Regions from separate parts of the Pseudomonas cremoricolorata genome, predicted to be linked through region 1. Evidence: riboswitches for the same ligand, from Rfam matches in the RefSeq annotation. Region 1 holds a riboswitch; each other region holds the start of a gene.
The links. Region 1 has a riboswitch for cobalamin ahead of cobO (cob(I)yrinic acid a,c-diamide adenosyltransferase). Riboswitches for the same ligand answer to the same signal wherever they lie in the genome.
Positions count from the first base shown of each region.

Region 1 (6,508 bases):
GGGCGTCGGCGGTGCGTAGGCGCTCCTGCTCGACCAGCCCCTGGATAGCGCCGCGCAGCTCGCGGCGGGTAATACGAATGAAGCGCCACGGCTGCATCAGGCCGACGCTGGGGGCCTGGTGTGCAGCGCCGAGCAGACGGCGCAGCAGCTCGGGGGCGACTTCACCGCCGGCGAAGTGGCGCATGTCGCGGCGCTCGCCGATGGCGCGGTACACCGCAGCGCGTTCGGTCATGGAAAAGGCATGTTCGCTCATGGTCGCAACAGCGCCGCCGCCGCCTCGGGACTGGAAGGGAAATAAAAGTGCACGTACGAGGCCGTCAGCCGCCCCAGCCGATACACCGCCTCGTTGCCGCGCCCGCCATTGGGGCTAAGGCCACGGGCGATGGGCGTGTGTTCGGTGGTGGTCAGCGAGTGATGATAGGTGTGCCCGCGCAAGGTGCCTTCGGGCAACTCGACCGCCTGCAAGGCCAACGCGGCCAGGCGCTTTTGCATGCTCGCCTCGCCGGGCAGCAGGCCGAGCAGCTCGGCGCGCTGACCGTCGACATCGGTCAGGCCGTCGAGCAGGTAGAGCATGCCGCCGCATTCAGCCAGCAGCGGTTTGCCTTGAGCGTGGTGCTGGCGAATGGCGGCCAGCATCGTTGCGTTCGCCGCCAGCGCCTGGTGGTGCAGTTCGGGGTAGCCACCGGGCAGGTACAGGCTGTCGACTTCGGGCAACCGGGCATCGTGCAACGGCGAGAAGAACACCAGCTCGGCACCCTGGGCGCGGAGCAGCTCGAGGTTGGCGCCGTAGAGGAAGGCGAAGGCTTCGTCGCGCGCCACGCCGATGCGCACGCCGGCAAGGCTCGGGGTGACGGGCGCCGGTTGTGGCGCAGCGAAGGTCACTGCCGGCGGCAGGGCCGCATCGCAGCTCTCGCCCAGGGCCTGGGCGGCCGCATCAAGCCGCGCATCGAGGTCGTTCAGCTCGCTGGCCTGGACCAGTCCCAGATGGCGACTGGGCAGCTCGATACCGCGCTCGCGGGACAAACCGCCGTACCAGCGCAGGCCCTCGCTCAAGCTGCCTTCGAGCAACTGCGCGTGACGCAGGCTCCCAACCCGGTTGGCCAGCACCCCGGCGAACGGCAGGTCAGGCTGGTAGCGGGCCAGGCCCAGGGCCAGCGCACCGAAAGTCTGCGCCATGGCGGTGCCGTCGATCACCGCCAGCACCGGCACACCGAAGTGACGCGCAAGATCGGCACTGGACGGCGTGCCATCGAACAGGCCCATGACCCCTTCGATGAGAATCAGGTCGGCTTCCCCGGCGGCTTGCCACAGCAAGCGCCGACTCTCGGCCTCGCCGATCATCCACATGTCGAGTTGGTACACCGGCGCACCGCTGGCGCGTTCGAGGATCATCGGGTCAAGAAAGTCCGGGCCACACTTGAACACCCGTACGCGGCGGCCGAGGTTGCGGTGTAGCCGCGCCAGGGCGGCGGTGACGGTGGTCTTGCCCTGGCCCGAGGCCGGGGCGGCGATCAGCACCGCCGGGCAGGCACGGCGGTCACTCACAGTTCCACGCCCTTCTGCGCGCGGATACCGGCCTGGAAGGCGTGCTTGAGCATGCCCATCTCGGTGACGGTGTCGGCCAGCTCGATCAGCTCGGGCCTGGCGCCGCGGCCGGTGACGATCACGTGCTGCATCGGCGGGCGCGCCTGCAGGTCGTTGAGCACCTGCTCAAGGTCGAGGTAGCCATGCTTGAGGGCAATGTTCAGCTCATCGAGCACCACGAACTGTACGGCCGGGTCTTGCAGCAACTGCCGCGACACCGCCCAGGCGGCTTCGGCGGCGGCGATATCGCGCTGGCGGTCCTGGGTTTCCCAGGTGAAGCCCTCGCCCATCACGTGGTAGCTGACCTGCTCGGGGAAGCGCCGGAAGAACAGCTCTTCACCGGTGCTGTTGCGGCCCTTGATGAACTGCACAACGCCGCAGCGCATGTCATGGCCCATGGCCCGGGCGAGCATGCCGAAGGCCGAGCTGCTCTTGCCCTTGCCGTTGCCGCTGAGCACCAGCAGCAGGCCGCATTCATTGGGCGAGTTGGCAATGCGCTCGTCGATGATGGCTTTCTTGCGCAGCATCCGCGCCAGGTGGCGTTCGTCGCGCTCTGGGGATTCGCTCATGGGGGTCTCCGCGGGCTGTGGGCGGCAAGGCAGCCGCGCCGACAGATCTAATAGGCAGGCAGGCACAGGGGCGCGCAGCAGCCATGGCCTGAAGCCACGGAGCACCGCGCATCACCCTCCGTGATGCCGTTTGGCAGTGACAGGCCGGTCTCCGGGCTCGTGAGCAGGGCCATGGCCCTGGCCGCCGCGCGCCTTCCCAGGATCGACCCAGTGGCGCTGCGCGTGGCTTGACTCACCTACCGTTGCGGGGGCAGCGCCGGACTCGCGCCTGCAAGGCGACCACCGGCTTCCCAGTTTCACCCCGCCTGGAAATCGCTCCACGGGGCACCTGAAACACGCCGCGAAGGTTAGAGGGTTGCACCCGGAGCGTCAATGAAATGGACCGCCGGACGCGCCGGAATGAACCACCCGGTCGGTCGTCTTCTCATAAAGGTCAGTGGTGTCCCATTCCCGGAGGATCGCGGCATGTTCCCATTGCGTATCGGTGTACTGCTGGCCATCGGCGCCAGCCTGGTGGCCTGCGGCGAAACTGCCAGGCTGAGCGTCGCCGACGGCACCGGCCCCAACCCCAACCTGCCGCCGCCGAACAAGACCCTCATCCCTACCCTGAACATCGCCCCGGCGATTGGCTGGTCGGACGGTGGCAAGCCCACTGCCGCCCCTGGCACCCAGGTGCAGGCCTTCGCCGACGACCTCGACCACCCGCGCTGGCTGTACGTTTTGCCTAATGGCGACGTGCTGGTAGCGGAAACCAACGCGCCACCCAAGCCAGACGACAGCAGCGGCATCCGCGGCTGGGTCATGGAGAAGGTCATGAAGCGTGCTGGCGCGGGCGTGCCCAGCGCCAATCGCATCACGCTGCTGCGCGACGCCGACCACGACGGCGTGGCGGAAATTCGCACGACCTTCGTCGAGGGCTTGAACTCGCCGTTCGGCATGGCCCTGGTGGGCAATGACTTCTACGTTGCCGATACCGACAAGCTGCTGCATTTCCGCTACGCCGACAACGCCATGCAATTACGCGACCCAGGCGAGAAGGTCGTCGATCTGCCAGGCGGGCCGCTCAACCACCACTGGACCAAGAACATTCTCGCCAGCCGCGATGGCAAGAAGCTTTATGTCACCGTCGGCTCCAACAGCAACGTCGGGGAAAACGGCCTGGAGCAAGAGCAAGGCCGCGCGGCGATCTGGGAAGTCGATCTCGCCAGCAAGCAGCAGCGACTGTTCGCCACCGGCCTGCGCAACCCCAACGGCATGGACTGGGAGCCGCACACCGGGGCGCTGTGGACTGCCGTCAACGAACGCGACGAGATCGGCAGCGACCTGGTCCCCGACTACATCACCTCGGTCAAGGACGGCGCTTTCTATGGCTGGCCCTACAGTTACTACGGCCAGCATGTCGACGTGCGGGTCACCCCGCAGGACCCGGCCAAGGTTGCCAGCGCCATCGCCCCTGACTACGCCGTTGGCCCGCACACCGCCTCACTGGGCCTGGCCTTCGCCCGGCCCGGCATGCTGCCGGCGCCGTTCGACAAGGGCGTGTTCATCGGCCAGCATGGCTCGTGGAACCGCAAACCGCTGAGCGGCTACAAAGTGTTGTTCGTGCCGTTCGGCAACGACGGCAAACCCCAGGGCGAGCCACGAGACCTGCTCAGCGGCTTCGTCAATGACCAGGGCAAGGCCATGGGCCGGCCGGTAGGCGTAGCCAATGACAAGCATGGCGGGGTTCTGGTGGCCGATGATGTGGGCAACGTGATCTGGCGGGTGACGGCGGCGAAGCCGTGAGGTTTCACGCGGGGTTGGGCTAAGGGTGGTATCGAGACTGACCGAAGCGCCATTGCAGCGCTTCGGTCGCTGCCCAATCAGGGATTCTGCGCCAGGTGCCCGGCCGGAATGATGCGCTTGGCCTGCAGGTAGGCTTTGGACCAGTAGCTGTTGGACAGGTAGTCCAGGCGTACGGTGCCACCGGTGCGCGGCGCGTGAACGAAGCGCCCTTCACCGACGTAAATGCCGGCATGGCTCACTTGCGAACCGCCGTTGGTGGCGAAGAAGACGATGTCGCCTGATTGCAAGGCGTTGAGGTTCACGCTAGGCGCCTGCATGACGATCATTTCCCGTGTCGAGCGCGGCAGGCTGATGCCGGCGGCGTCGTTATACACGTACTTGATCAGGCCACTGCAATCGAAGCCCGAATCGGGGGTATTGCCGCCCCAGCGATAAGGCGTGCCGACCAGACCAATGGCACGAAACAGCACATCGGAGGCCACGGGCGAGAAGCTTGGCTGGGTGTTGAATACCACCTGCGGCTTGGGCGCCGGGGCGGGAGCAGGGGCAGGCGCACGGCTGGAGCACGCCGTCAGCAAGGCCACAGACATCAGGAAAGCGAAGCGCACCATTGTCTTCATGGTCGGAACGTCCTGTCAGGAACGAGTCGGCCGCAGCCGAAAAGAGTTGAGAAATTAGGTTAGCTTGTTTTTCTAAACGCACACGGCGGTTAGCTTTTCAGCTAACCGCCGTGTGTACTGACCACAGCGTGTGCAATCAGTTGCGTGCGATATTGGTGGTCGGTGCCATGGCCAGGGCGCGCTTGGCCTGCATGAAGGTTTTGCTCCAGTAGCGGTCACCGAGGCTGTCGATGCGCACGCCACCGCTGCGGCTGCTGCTGGAGTGAATGAACTGGTTATCGCCCAGATAAATGCCGGCATGACTCACGCGGCCGCGACCATTGGTGCTGAAGAACAGCAGATCACCAGGCTTGAGCTTGTTGCGCGCAACCTTGGGCGCGTCGACGTTGATCATCTCGCGGGTCGAGCGTGGCAGCGACATGCCAGCCTCCTCGCGGAACAGGTAGCCGATAAAACCACTGCAATCGAAACCGGACTGTTCCGAAGTGCCACCGAAACGGTAGCGGGTGCCGATCAGCGCCATGCCGCGTTCGAGGATGCTGTCAGCCAGACCAGGCATCTGGTAAGGCTTGCTGGCGCTGGGGAAGGTGGGTTGCTCTTCGTCTTCGAGAATTGCCAGGTCTTGCTCGGTAAATACGGAAGAGGCCGATGGTTTGGCCTTGGCAGACGATTGAGCGGTGACCTGCGGTTGAACCTGCGGCTGGGTGACGGTGCTTTGCGAAGCACAGCCTAACAGCAGGGTCACAAGTGCTAGGGGCACGAGGGGTGCGAAGCGATTTAGCATGAGCACGACCGTGGCATGGGTTTTGGAAGGTGGAAACTATGCCGTCTATCAGACCCATTTGCAAATTTTATGGAAAAAAATGTGACTTTTCCGTTTTGCCGGGTTCAAAGGCATACTTCGGTCGTTAACACCCCAAGTATTACCAGCCCAAAGTTTCCTTCAAAAAAGGAATGGTCAGCTTGCGTTGAGCCTGCAACGAGGCCTGATCGAGGCGTTCGAGCAAGTCGAACAAGGCGCTCATGCTGCGCGTGCCACGGGTGAGGATGAAATGCCCGACCTCGTCGGTCATCTGCAGGCCACGGCGCGAGGCACGCAACTGCAACGCGCGGAGCTTGTCTTCGTCGGAAAGGCCGCGCATCTGGAAAATCAGCGCCAGGGTCAGGCGCGACTTCAGATCAGGCAGGCGGATAGGCAATTCCCGCGGTGAGCTACTGGCCGCCAGCAGCAGCCGGCGACCGCTGTCGCGCAGGCGGTTGAACAGGTGGAACATCGCCTCCTCCCAGTCCGCCTTGCCGGCAATCACGTGCAGGTCATCGATGCAGACCAGCTCGAACTGTTCCAGGTGGTCGAGCAACTCGACGCCGCGGTCGAGCAGCTGCGCCAGTGGCAGATACACCGCCGGTTCGCCCAACTGCTGGAAACGGTGGGTCGCCGCCTGCAGCAGGTGCGAACGCCCTACCCCTTGCTTGCCCCATAGATAGATGAGGCTTTCGGTCCAGCCGGCATCGGCTTCGCACAGCCGCTCGACATAGCCAAGCGCCGCCGCATTGGCGCCCGGGTAGTAGTTGATGAAGGTGGCGTCGTCGCGCAAGCGCACACCCAAGGGCAACTGGATCGGTTTCATGCTGGCGGACGGTCACAGGGACCAGAGGGGCCTTAGGTGAAAAGTCGGCAAAGTCTATACCCGCCAGACAGGCCGCACAATCACGACGCCCGGCAGCCCAAGGAAAATCAACGGCTTGCGTAGCACCTAGGGTGAGTCCTGGATGTGCGCCCCTCTATTAATGAAGGGCATCGACCCCTGCCCAGCCATTCACCAGCGCATCAACAATCCCTGGAACGGTGCCTGCGCCCCAGGTGCCGGCGGCGTGCCGCTCGGCGCGCCCTCGACCTGCACCTCATGCAGCTGTGCCAGGCCCAGTTGCGCGCGCAGCTGCTCACGACTG
Region 1 is NZ_CP009455.1:4,759,982-4,766,489, forward strand. It holds gene bluB (5,6-dimethylbenzimidazole synthase) at 1-253, opposite strand, end outside; gene LK03_RS21425 (cobyrinate a,c-diamide synthase) at 250-1,545, opposite strand; gene cobO (cob(I)yrinic acid a,c-diamide adenosyltransferase) at 1,542-2,153, opposite strand; cobalamin riboswitch at 2,279-2,500, opposite strand; gene LK03_RS21435 (PQQ-dependent sugar dehydrogenase) at 2,619-3,938, shown strand; gene LK03_RS21440 (C40 family peptidase) at 4,016-4,558, opposite strand; gene LK03_RS21445 (C40 family peptidase) at 4,695-5,342, opposite strand; gene hda (DnaA regulatory inactivator Hda) at 5,482-6,186, opposite strand; partial or broken gene LK03_RS21455 (DUF2066 domain-containing protein) at 6,376-6,508, opposite strand, start outside.

Region 2 (6,508 bases), 770 kb from region 1:
GGACGGTCATCGCCGGGCACCAGAATCAGCTGTACCCCGCGCGCGGCCAGCTCGACCAGTTGCTCGACACCATAGCGCCAGTAGCCGACGCCGCCGTGCAGCGACAGCAGGATGACCTTGGCGTGACGCAGCACCTCATCGACGTACAGGTCGACCGAGGCGTGGTTCTGCACCTGCATCGGGTTGGCCAGGCGCACGCTGGGGAAATCCGCCGGCAACTGCTCGGCGGTTTCGGCCAGCAGCGCCAGGTGCGAATCACCGCTGCACAGAATCACCAGCTCGGCTGGGGTCTGGCCCAGGTCGGCGATGCTATCGTCGGGTACGAAGCCGCCGGGCTGGGTGCGCAGCAGGTGCATCGATCAGGCGCCCAGGGCCTGGCGCAGGCGCGCTTCGAGCACCGCGGCGTCGAGGTCCTGGCCGATCAGCACCAGGCGCGTGATGCGCGCTTCATCGCTGCGCCATGGGCGGTCGAAGTGCTTGTCGAAGCGGCTGCCAACGCCCTGGATGAGCAGGCGCATGGGTTTGCCGGGCACTGCCGCGAAGCCCTTGGCGCGCAGGATGCCGAACTCGGCCACCAACTGGCCCAGCGCATCGAGCAGCAGGCGCTCGTCGGCTTCGGGCAGGTCGAGGGAAATCGAATCGAAGGCGTCGTGGTCGTGGTCGTCGTGCTCGCCGTCTTCGTCGTGGTGCGAATCGTGGTGGGTGCGGCGGCCATCGATGTGCACCTCCGACTCGGCGCCAAGACCCAGCAGCACCTCCAGCGGCAGACGACCGCTGCTGGCTTCGATCACTTTCACCGCAGGCGGCAGTTCTTCCTGCACCTCGGCGCGGACCTTGGCCAGGCCCTCGGCGTCGATCAGGTCAGCCTTGTTCAGCACCACCAGGTCAGCACTGGCCAACTGGTCGGCAAACAGCTCGTGCAGCGGCGATTCGTGGTCCAGATTTGGGTCGAGCTTGCGCTGGGCGTCGACCTGGTCGGGGTAGGCGGCGAAGGTGCCGGCGGCGACCGCCGGGCTGTCGACCACGGTAATCACCGCATCGACGGTGCAGGCATTGCGAATTTCCGGCCACTGGAACGCTTGCACCAAAGGTTTGGGCAAGGCCAGGCCACTGGTTTCGATGAGGATGTGGTCCAGGTCGCCCCGGCGCGCCACCAACTCGCGCATCACCGGGAAGAACTCTTCCTGCACCGTGCAGCACAGGCAGCCGTTGGCCAGTTCATAGACCCGGCCGGTGGCCTCCTCTTCGCTGCAGCCGATGCTGCATTGCTTGAGGATGTCACCGTCGATACCCAGCTCACCGAACTCGTTGACGATCACCGCGATCCGCCGGCCCTGGGCATTGTCGAGCATGTGCCGCAGCAACGTGGTTTTCCCCGAGCCGAGGAAGCCGGTGACGATGGTAACGGGGAGCTTGGCCAGTGTTTTCATGGATCGGTGCCCTTGGCAGGATGGCGCGGGCATGCGGGACGATCGCCTGCGGCCAGGCTGGCCGAGCGTGCTCGCCACCGGATCACCCCGCCCGGTTGATAGTCGAAAGCCGTCCGAGGCAGGTCTCCTGGCTTGCACCGGGCTCATCAAGAGCTTGGACATCGACGCCTTCCCGCAGCTGCGCAGTGGCCGTGTCGATGTGCTTCGGTGCTTACAGTTGCGGGGGCAGCCGCGGCCTTTACCGCGTTCCCGTCTTAGCTCGGATGGGCAAAGACAGCCACCCGAGAACCTCGAAGCGGCAAGGCTACGCAGTGCCTGCCAGACGGTCAACCGCTGGCGGTGATTGACGGGAAATACGCCCCATGATTTGCTAGCGCACTTACGTTCAGGTGCCCCTTGTATTGGGGTGAAACGGGAAACCGGTGCGTCCGTGCTGCCCAGGCAGACAGGACAAGGCCGGTGCTGCCCCCGCAACGGTAAGCGAGCCAGGCGTCTTGACCACTGGGCCACTGCAACGGCCTGGGAAGGACGATGCCACGCACTGGAAGCCCTGCTTCCGCTCGCCAGCCCGGAGACCGGCCTGATGCGTCGATCTACACCCCGCGGTGGGCGGGCGCTGTCGTCTGCCTCAGTGCCGTCCGGTGCTGGGGCGTTCGCGCGTGGCCTGCCTTCGAAGAGTCTGTCTTTCAGTCAGCAGAGGAACGCGTCATGCCCATCACCAGCGCCAAACCTACCCTGGTCACCCCCACCACCCTGAGCCAGCGCATCACGGTCGCCCTCGGCGCCAGCCTGCTGGGCCTGTGCCTGGTGTACTTCGCCGGCTTCTCGCACATCGAAGCGGTGCACAACGCCGCCCACGACACCCGCCACAGCGCCGCCTTCCCCTGCCACTGAGACCGCCGCCATGATCACTCGTATCGCCCGCACCGCCGGGTTCAGTGGCCTGCTCGCCGCGCTGCTGCTGACTGCGCTGCAAAGCCTGTGGGTCAGCCCGCTGATTCTCCAGGCCGAAACCTTCGAGGTCGCCGAACCGGTGGCCACGCAGCACGAACACCCCGAGGGCGCCGCTACTCACGAACACAGCGCCGAAGCCTGGGCGCCGCAAGACGGCTGGCAGCGGGTACTGTCGACCACAGGCGGCAACCTGGTGGTCGCGGTCGGTTTCGCCCTGATGCTGGCCGCGCTCTATAGCCTGCGCGAGCCGAACAGGGTTGCCACCGGCGCGCTGTGGGGGTTGGCTGGCTTTGCCGTGTTCTGCCTGGCACCGACCCTGGGCTTGCCGCCGGAATTGCCGGGCACTGCCGCCGCCGATCTGGGGCAGCGACAGACCTGGTGGATCGCCACCGCCGCTGCTACCGCAGCAGGCCTGGGCTTGATGGTCTTCGCCCGCTCGTGGCTGTTCAAGCTGCTCGGCGCTGCCTTGCTGGTAGCGCCGCATGTGGTCGGCGCACCGCAACCGGAAATGCACGCAAGCTTGGCCCCCGAGGCCCTGGAGGCACAGTTCAAGCTCGCTTCATGGCTGACCAACGCCGCCTTCTGGCTGGCCCTGGGGCTGCTCAGCGCCTGGTTGTACCGGCGCGGCGCGCGTGCCTGACATGCCCGCTGAGCCGGCGCTGTATGCCGGCTTCGGCTGTCAACGCGGCTGCTCGGTGCAGGCGCTGTCGGCGCTGCTGCACGACACCTTGCACCAGCAGGGTCTGGCGGTTGCCTCGCTCAAGGCCATCGCCAGCATCGACCTGAAGGCTGCTGAACCGGGACTTGTAGCGCTGGCCGCGCAGCTGGGTCTACCGCTGCTGACCTTCGATGCCGCCACGTTGAACGGGGTCGTCGTCCAGCTTAGCCAACGCTCGGCCAGCGCCTTCGCCCACACCGGCTGCTGGGGTGTGGCCGAGAGCGCCGCGCTGGTGGCCGCCACCTGCGCCGAAGGGTCAGCGCGCCTGTGGGTCGAGCGGCGTGTCGCAGGCAAGGCTACCCTTGCGCTGGCTGGACGCGGATAATCGCGCCCTTTCGACCCGCAGCAAGGACTTTTCATGACGGTCTATTTCATCGGTGCCGGCCCTGGCGACCCGGAGCTGATCACGGTCAAGGGCCAGCGCCTGATCCGTCAGTGCCCGGTGATCATCTACGCAGGCTCGCTGGTTCCAGCGGCGGTGCTTGAAGGGCACCAGGCGCTGCAGGTGCTCAACAGCGCCGAGATGAACCTCGAACAGATCATCGAGGCCATCGACCACGCGCACCGCCAAGGCCAGGACGTGGCTCGCGTGCACAGCGGCGATCCGAGCCTGTATGGTGCCATCGGCGAACAGATCGCCAGGCTGCGCCTGCTCGACATTCCTTACCAGATCATTCCCGGTGTGACCGCCACCGCGGCCAGTGCCGCACTGCTGGGCTGCGAACTCACCCTGCCCGGCGTCGCGCAAACGGTCATCCTCACCCGCTACGGCGACAGCTCACCCATGCCTGCGGGTGAACAACTGGCCGATCTGGCCCGGCATGGCTGCACCCTGGCGATCCACTTGGGCGTCAGGCATCTGCCGCAAATCGTCACCCAGTTGCTGCCGCATTACGGTGCCCGGTGCCCGGTGGCAGTGGTGCACCGTGCCACCTGGCCCGACCAGGACTGGGTGCTGGGTACGCTCGAAGATATCGCCGACCTCACCAACGCCAAGGGCTTTCGGCGTACTGCGCTGATCCTGGTCGGTCCAGTGCTGGGCGATGCGCCGTTCTCCGAGTCGGCACTTTACCGCGCCAGCCACGCCCACCTGTATCGCCCCTGAGCCGCAACGCTCACCCGTTGCACCTCGCCTGCACTGCCGGGAAGGCGCCTTCCATCGTCTCCCCTGCGTAGGACGTCAGGCGTCGCCTAGACTGCACTCATCACCTTCGCTTGTAGGATTTTTCGTCAGATCATCAAGGCTTTTTCAACACTTCTCTGTCCGCCATTACTAAGCCGCCAGATTCGACGTATGGTGCGCGTCCTCTGCTGAGGCAGCGACGTGTTCCTGGGTGATTTCAGGAAACGGACCACCTTTCCGACAGGAGTTTTCCCATGACAAGCGTACTGGTAGTCGATGACCACGCTGCCATTCGATTTGCCGTAAGCATGTTGCTCGAGAACCAGCATTTCGACCTGGTCGGCACCGCCAGCGACGGCATGCAGGCGGTTGAAATGGCTCGCAAACTGCACCCCGACGTTGTCATCCTCGATATCGGCCTGCCACGCCTGGACGGTATGGAGGTGATCAAGCGCCTGCAACTGCTCGAGCCCGCCCCCAAGATCATGGTCCTCACCGGCCAACCTGCCGATCTCTACGTGCGGCGCTGTCTGGACGCCGGCATCTCGGCTTTCGTCAACAAGGACGAAGACCTCGACTCGCTGATCTTCGCCCTCAAGGCCCTGGTCAAAGGCTATTCGACCTTCCCGCAGATGGCCGTCAACAGCAGCTCGCTGGAAAGCGAGTCGGCGCGCCTGGCGAGCCTGTCGAACCGTGAGGTGGAAGTGCTGCGTCGCCTCACCCGCGGCGAAAGCAACAAGTTCATCGGGGAAAAGATGAACCTCAGCGCCAAGACCATCAGCACCTACCGCGGACGCATCATGGACAAGCTCAAGACCGAGTCGCTGGTGGAGATGGTCGACCTAGCCAAACGCAACCAAGTGAACTGAGCACCCATGAAGCGGATGCTGTCAGCCCTGCTGCTGACCGGGCTGATGGCCCTACCCGTTCAGGCCGAGGTCGACAGCCAGCCGCGCCAGTTGCTGGCGCGCTCACAGAGCGCTGCCCCCCCCATGACACTGAGCGACCTGGACCGCATCTGGCTCCAGCAGCGCGGCAGCCTGGTGCTGGGTAGCTCACAACCGGACTACCCGCCTTTCGAGATCAATACCAGCCTCAACGACTACGAAGGCCTGAGCGCCGATTATGCGGGACTTCTGGCCGAGCAGTTGGGCGTGCACATCGAGGTGCGACGTTTCTCCACACGCCAGCACGCCATAGACGCCCTGCACGCGGGCGAGATCGACCTGCTTGGCAGCTCCAACGCCTTCGAAGCCGCTGACGCCGATCTGGCCCTGAGTACCGCCTACGCCGACGACCTACCGGTGATCGTCGCCAGGCCAGGCCGCAGCCTGCGCAAGGATGACGACCTGTCCGGGCTGCGCCTGGCCAGCGTCGATCACTACCTGCCTACGGCCATGGTGCGGCGTCTGTACCCCAAGGCGCAGTTGACCCTCTACCGCTCGACCCTGGCAGGCCTGGCGGCCGTGGCGCTGGGCCAGGCCGATGTCTACCTGGGCGACGCCATCAGCACCGATTACCTGATCGGCATGAGCTACCCCGGACAGCTGAAAATCGATCACTTCGTCAATGCACCCGTCGGTGCTTTCGCCTTCGCCCTGCGCCGTGACGATCAGCGCCTGCGCAGTCTGATCAACCAGGCGCTGACACGGGTGTTCAACAGCGAGCGGCTGAACATCCTGCGGCGCTGGACCAGCGGTAACACCAGCATTCTGCTCGAGCGTCACCTCAGCGCCCTGACCGCCGAAGAGCAACGCTGGATCGATCAGCACCCGACGGTGCGCGTGCTGGTCACCGATACCCTGGCGCCACTGACCTTCAGCGATGCCAATCAGCAACCACGCGGTGCCACCCTCGACCTGCTCGAGCAGATCGGCCTGCGCACCGGGCTGCGTTTCCAGATCGTCCAGCGCGACTCGGTGCAGGCCATGGTCGAGCAACTGGTGCGCGGTGATGCGGAAATCATCGGCGCGCTGGGCTACGGCAGTCAGCGTGCCGCGCGGTTACGCTATACCCGCCCTTATCTGGTCAGCCCACGGGTGCTGATCACTCGCACGGACGAACCGCCGCCCGACCTCAACCAGATGCGCCACCTACGGGTGGCCGTGCTCAGCGGCTCACCCCTGCGCGATTCCTTGCGCCAGCGCTACGGCGCCATCCAGTTCGTCGAAGTGCCAAATCCGCTGCGCATGATGGAGGCAGTGGCCAATGGCGAAGCAGACATCGCCTTCAGCTCGCAGGTCAATGCCACCTACTACATCACCCACGTGTTCAAAAACGTGC
Region 2 is NZ_CP009455.1:3,989,030-3,995,537, forward strand. It holds gene cobN (cobaltochelatase subunit CobN) at 1-356, opposite strand, end outside; gene cobW (cobalamin biosynthesis protein CobW) at 360-1,430, opposite strand; cobalamin riboswitch at 1,531-1,738, opposite strand; cobalamin riboswitch at 1,801-2,028, shown strand; gene LK03_RS18100 (CbtB domain-containing protein) at 2,139-2,324, shown strand; gene LK03_RS18105 (CbtA family protein) at 2,335-3,024, shown strand; gene LK03_RS18110 (cobalamin biosynthesis protein) at 3,026-3,427, shown strand; gene cobM (precorrin-4 C(11)-methyltransferase) at 3,461-4,207, shown strand; gene LK03_RS18120 (response regulator transcription factor) at 4,480-5,094, shown strand; gene LK03_RS18125 (transporter substrate-binding domain-containing protein) at 5,101-6,508, shown strand, end outside.
Region 2: it holds a riboswitch for cobalamin, as region 1 does, so the genes downstream of both, LK03_RS18100 (CbtB domain-containing protein) here and cobO (cob(I)yrinic acid a,c-diamide adenosyltransferase) in region 1, are expected to answer to the same signal.

Region 3 (6,508 bases), 1.1 Mb from region 1:
ACGCACAGACCGCCTACAACCCCCCCTGCAACGGATACTCCACCGCCAGACGCAACTGATCACTGTCCAGCTCCGCCTGCGCAGTATTGCCGCGGTGAGTGTTGTAGCGCAGCGAGAACGTGGTGCCCTTGGCCTGTCCGGACTGCACCACGTAGCGGGCTTCCATGTCCCGTTCCCAGTGCTTGCCGCCGGTGCCATAGCCCAGGTAGGCGTAGCCGCCGTTGCGGTCGACGTGGCTGCCATCGATGTCGAAGCCGCGCACGTACAGCGCGCTGAGGTTCAGGCCCGGTACGCCGTAGCCGGCCATGTCGAGGTCGTAGCGCACTTGCCAGGATTTCTCGTTGGGGGCGTTGAAGTCCGATAGCTGCACGGCGTTGGCAATGTAGATGGCGCCGCGGCTGACGTAGTCGAACGGGGTATCGCCATGCACTTGCTGCCAGCCGAGGCTGACGCCGTGCGGGCCGTGGTCGAAGCGCCCGACCAGGCTCCAGGTGGTGTTGTCGATCTGCCCCGACAGCGCCTTGCCGGTGTCGGTGGTGCGGTACAGGTTCAGGTCCAGGCTGAGGCTTTGCTGATCGTCCAGGGCGTGGCTGAAGGTGCTGCCCAGGTAGTGCTGGTTCCAGGTGTCTTCGTAGCGGGAGGTGTACAGGCTGGCGCTGAACTGCGCACTGGGGTTCCACACCGCGCCGGCAAGGTCGACGGCTTTGCCCTGGCGCGCATCGGAGTAGTTCACCGCGAAACCGCGTTTGTGGCTCGACGCATTGCGGTCGGCGTTCTCGGTGAAATGGCCGGCCACCAGACGCAGGTGTTCGAATTCCTTGCTGTCGAGGAACCAGCCGGTGAAGGTCTCGGGCAGCAGGCGGCTGTCGGAGGCGCTGAACACCGGGGTCTTGATGCGCTGCTCGCCGTAGGACAACACGGTGTTGGAGGTGCGCAGCTTGAGCGCGGCGCCGGCGCGGCCGTAGTCGCGCTTGGGATGGCCGTCGTTGTCCAGGCTGAGCAGGCGCGCCTTGCCGGCTCGACCGCCGCCGCTGTCCAGTTGCACGCCCAGATAGCCATGGGCATCGACGCCCACGCCCACGGTGCCCTGGGTGAAGCCCGAGCTGAAACTGCCCATCAGCCCGTAGCCCCATTCGGCGGCCTGGTCGCTGCGCGCCTCGCGCGGTTTGTAAGCGTTGCGTGCGCTGCCGTTGCGCCCACCGTGGCGGTAGTCGCGGCGGTCATAGACGCTGCGGTTGAGCACGTTCCAGCGGCTGTCTTCGATGAAACCGTTGCTCTCGGACTGCGCCGATTCGGCCAGGGCCAACGGTGTGACACTCAATAGCGGCAGCAGCACCGCACTGCGGACCACGCGTTTCATCGCTCGGCCTCCAGCTGGCTCAACTGCGCCTCCAGGCGGCTCCTGGCCCGCGCCGGCAGGTTGTCCGGCAGGCTCACCGGCGAGGCGCTGCGTTCGCCGACTTCGATCAGCATGACCATGCCCATCGCCAGATGCGGGATGCACTGAATGCCATACAGGCCGGGTACGTCGAAGGCCTGTTCGGCAGGCTGGTTGAGCTTGCTCTTGAACGCTTCGGCGCCCTGCGGCAGCAGGCCGGGAAGGGTGGCGGCATTGTGGCTGGCATGGGTAGGCACGAAACGCACCGTGTCGCCGGGGGCGATGCGCAAGTGGTCGGGCTCGTAGACCATGGCGCCCTCGGCACCGCGGTTGAGCATTTTCACTTCGAACACCTCGGCGGCGGCCACAGGCGTCAGCAACAGGCCGGCAAGCAGTACGGCGACGGGGGACAGCGACATAACGGAACGTCCTGGTTCAGGGGGCGCGCACGCGCAGTACGCGGGCGCCGTCATAGGGATCGGTGAGGTAGTGGGCGTGCACGCCGAAGGTGCTCAGCAGGCGCGCCGGGGTCAGCACCTCGAACGGCGCGCCGAGGGCCACCAGGCGACCGCCTTCGAGCACCGCCAGGCGGTCGCAGGTCAGCGCCTGATTGAGATCGTGCAAGGCCACCAGGGTGGTCACCGGCAGCGCCTGCACGCAGTGCAGCAGGCTCAACTGATGCTGGATGTCGAGGTGGTTGGTCGGCTCATCGAGCAGCAGTACCTGCGGGCGCTGGGCCAGGGCGCGGGCGATGTGCACGCGCTGGCGCTCACCGCCGGACAGCTCGCCCCACAGGCGCTGTTGCAAGTGCAGCGCATCGACATCGCGCAGGGCTTGTTCGACGATCGCATGGTCTTGGCCTGCGAACGGCGCCAGGGCCGACAGCCAGGGCGTGCGGCCTAAGGCGACCGCGTCATACACGCGGATCGCCTCGTGGGTATCGGCCTGCTGCTCGACCAGCGCCAGACGCTGCGCCACCCGCCGGCGCGGCAGGCTGTCGAGCGGCTCGCCGAACAACTGCACGGCGCCGCTGCTGGGCGCACGCAGGCCGGCCAGCAGCTTGAGCAGGGTGGATTTGCCCGAGCCATTGGGGCCGACGATGCCCAGGGTTTCGCCGGCCAGCACCTGCAAGTCGATGCCGTGCAGCAACTGATGGCCGCGCACGCGCAGGCCCAGCTCGACGCAGCGCAACGGCGCCAGGTGCACGTCGCTGAGGTTGCTCATCGTGCCCCCCGACGGCTGATCAGAATCAACGCGAACACTGGCGCGCCAATCAGCGCGGTGACCACGCCCACTGGAATCACCTGGCCAGTGATGAGGGTGCGCGACAGCACATCGGCGCTGATCAGGAACAATGCGCCACCCAGGGCGCTGGCCGGCAGCAGGCGGCTGTGACCGGGGCCCAGCAGCAGACGCAGGGCGTGTGGAATCACCAGCCCGACGAAGCCGATGGCGCCGACGATCGACACCATCACCGCGGTGACCAGCGCCGCGCAGCTGATCAGCAGCAACTGGGTACGGCGCACCGGCACCCCCAGCGAGGCCGCCGAATCGGCACCGAAGGTGAAGGCATCGAGGCTGCGCCGGTGCCACAGGCAGATCGCCAGGCCCAGCAGCGCCACCGGCAGTGCGAGGCTGACCGACGGCCAGCGCACGCCACTGAGATTGCCCAGCAGCCAGAACAGAATGCCCCGCGCCTGCTCGGCGGTGGCCGATTTGGTGATGAGAAACGCGGTGATGGCATTGAACAGTTGCGAGCCGGCGATACCGGCCAGAATCACCTGGGCATTGTTGTGCGTCGGCCCTGCCGCGCGGGCCAGCAGCAGCACCAGGGCAAAAGCAAACAGCGCGCCGATGAAGGCGCCCGCCGAGAGCGACAGCGCCGCTCCGCCAATGCCCAGCAAACCGACCGCCACCGCGCCGGTCGAGGCGCCGGCGGACAGCCCGAGCAGGTAGGGTTCGGCCAGCGCGTTACGCAGCAGCGCCTGCAGAATCACCCCGCAGGTCGCAAGGCCCGCGCCGCACGCCGCAGCGACCAGCGTGCGTGGCAGGCGGTAGTTCCAGACGATGCCGGCGTCGATCGGGTCGAGCGGGTAACCGGCCTGCCACAGATGATTGGCCAGCACCTGGTACACCAGCTTGAGGGAAATCGGCGTTTCGCCGATGGCGACCCCGGCCAGCAGCGCCGCCAGCAGGGCCAGCAGCGCCAGCGCCATGGCCGGCAACAGGCGCGCACTCACGGTGCGGGCTTACCGCTGGCGAAGGCGCTGGACAGCGTCTCCAGACCTCGGAACAGGCGAATACCGGCCTGCATGGCCTCGGCGTCGAGGACGATGATGCGCCCGGCCTTGACCGCGTCGAGGTTCTTCGCCACCGGATCGCTACGGAGAAACTCCAGCTTCTTCTGGTAGTCGTCGGCGGGGAAGCGGCGGCGGTCCATGCGCGCGATGATCAGCCAGGTCGGATTGGCCTTGGCCAGGGTTTCCCAACCCACGGTCGGCCATTCTTCGGTGGACTCCACCACGTTGCGCACGCCCAGGGTCTGCAGCATGAAGTCGGCCACGCCCTGACGCCCGGCCACGTAGGGGTCGATGTCCAGATCGGCGCTGGAGAACCAGAACAGCGCGGTGGTGCCCGACAGGTCCTTGCCCGCCAGGCGCTGCTTGGCCTGGGCCAGGCGTGCCTGCAGATCGGTATTGAGCGCGGCGCCGCGGTCCTGCACGTCGAAGATCTCGGCCAGCTGGCTGACGCTCTTGTAGATGCTCTCGACCTGGAACTGCTGGGTGCGCGTGCCATCGGCGCCGGTGAGGTTGTCCTTGCCTTCGCAGTCGGAGGGCAGCAGGTAGGTGGGAATGTTCAGCTCATGGAACTGCTCGCGGGTGCCGACCACGCCTTGCGCGCCAACCATCCACTCGAACTGCGCGGTGACCAGTTGCGGGCGTTTGCCGACCACGGCCTCGAAGCTTGGGTCGTTGTCGGCCAGGCGCTCGACCTTGTCGTTGAGGGTCTTGAACTCGGGCAGCACGTCGTTGAACCACAGCGAGGTGCCGGCCAGCTTGTCGCCCAGGCCCAGCGCGTAGAGGATTTCCGTGCCGGCCTGGCCGATGGTCACGGCGCGCTGCGGGGCGTGGGCGAAGCTCAGCGGCTGGCCACAGTTGTCGATCTTGAGCGGGTAGTGGGTGGCGGCTGCCTGGGCCAGGCCAGACAAACCCAGGCCCGCGAGCAGGGCGGCGAAACGTAGCATTGGGCGATCTCCTATCGAATACAGCGGCAGGGCTGCGACACGGACAGGCATCGTCGAGGCCGCCTGCGCAAAGGCAGGCGGCGCCACCCTGGGAAGGGTGCAGATGGCCGTCCCGGACACCCCGCCGGTCGGTGAATGTGTGCCGGCAGGTCTCCTGACTGATGCGTCTTCGCCCGGCTCCAGCCTTCCCGGGCGCAGGCCCAGTGGCATCGATGGAGCAGGCTCGGCACCTACAGTTGCGGGGGCAGTTCCGTTTAGCTCAGCCGTTGGCGAGCCACGGATTCCCTATTAATTCCTGGGTGGAAACCGGCGGCCGGCATGGTAGACCATCGGCCGCTGGCAGGGAACGGCTTTCACAGGTATTTGAGCCAGGCGATGTCGCGCCGGCGCGCCTTGAGCCGAGCGAAGGCACGCACCGGAGGGTACAGCGCCACGCTCAGCAGCACGGCGCACAGCCACACCGCGCCCATGCCGTCGAAGCCGAAGTAGTCGCCCTGGTTCAGACCAAAGATCGCCACGCACAGCACATAGGCCACTTTCAGTACGTACAGGTGCAGCAGGTAGAAAAACATCGGCGCCGCACCCAGCACCGCCAGCACCCCGACCCAGCGCGCCTGCCCGGCGCGCTCGAAACCGCGCAGCAGCAACAGGCCGCAGCCCAGGGTCAGGCACAGGAACAGCAACGACGGCGGGTACTTGGTGATGTTGAACAGGCTCATCAGCGTCTGCACCAGGCTTGGGTAGCTGTTCCACGGCGCCTCGCCATAGCCGTTGATCAGGCGCAGCACCACGAAGCCCAGCAGCGCCGCGGCCGCAGCCAGCAACAGACGCCGCTGGCGCACCTGGGCATTGGCGCCACGGGCGAACCAGGGGCCCATGGCATAGCCCAGGGCGATCACCCCGATCCACGGCAGCAGCGGGTAGGAGGTGCGCAGGCGCATATGTTCGGAGACGTCGAGCCAGCCACGGTCGTGGAGGATCGCCCATGGCACGTGCATCAGCGAGTCTGCGCCGAAGTGCACACCGTCGAGCAGGTTGTGCCCGGCGATGATCAGCACACCCAGGGCGATCAGCGCTGATCGCGGCAGCCACACCAGCGCGGCGAGGGCGATCATGCTCAGGCCGATGGCCCAGATCACTTGCAGGTAGACGACGCTGGGCGGCAGCTGGAAGGTCCAGGCGAAATTGACCACGGTGAATTCCAGCAGCACCAGGAACAACCCGCGTTTGAACAGAAATGCCGAGACCGCCTGGCGGCTCTGCTGTTTTTCGCCATACAGCCAGGCCGAGAGACCGGTGAGCAGGACGAACACCGGGGCACACAGGTGCGCCAGGGTACGGCTGAAGAACAGCACAGGTTCGGTGCTGGCCACGGCCATGGGGTCACCGACCTGGTGATGCAGAAAGAAGGTTTCGCGAACGTGGTCGAGCAACATGAAGAGCATCACCAGGCCGCGCAGAGCGTCGATGCTCTGCAGGCGCTGGGTGAGCAGGGTGGGAGTGGCATTGGCACTTGTCATGGGCAATCGCAGGCAAGGGGTTGATGGCAAACGAAATGTTATCTTATATCGTTTACCGCGACAGCCACTACGCTTTTTTCGCCTGAGTGAAGAATTGTCCTACACAGGTCAAGCCTTACGACCCTGGTCATGCTAGGGTCGAGCACTCACTGCGAAACGCCTTGCCAGCGCTGAAACGGCGTGGAACGTCGCAGCGCCTGATTGACTCCAAGCCCCATCACCACGAGCCGAATCGAACACCATGCTGACCAACCTCGTCGTCTTTCTCACCACCTTGGCTGCCATGGAAGGGGTCGCCTGGCTGGCGCACAAGTACCTGATGCATGGCATTGGCTGGGGCTGGCACCGCTCGCACCATGAGCCGCG
Region 3 is NZ_CP009455.1:3,700,354-3,706,861, forward strand. It holds gene LK03_RS16820 (OprD family porin) at 14-1,360, opposite strand; gene LK03_RS16825 (pseudoazurin) at 1,357-1,797, opposite strand; gene LK03_RS16830 (ABC transporter ATP-binding protein) at 1,814-2,602, opposite strand; gene LK03_RS16835 (FecCD family ABC transporter permease) at 2,599-3,594, opposite strand; gene LK03_RS16840 (ABC transporter substrate-binding protein) at 3,615-4,622, opposite strand; cobalamin riboswitch at 4,750-4,948, opposite strand; gene LK03_RS16845 (DUF1624 domain-containing protein) at 4,976-6,142, opposite strand; gene LK03_RS22040 (sterol desaturase family protein) at 6,384-6,508, shown strand, end outside.
Region 3: it holds a riboswitch for cobalamin, as region 1 does, so the genes downstream of both, LK03_RS16840 (ABC transporter substrate-binding protein) here and cobO (cob(I)yrinic acid a,c-diamide adenosyltransferase) in region 1, are expected to answer to the same signal.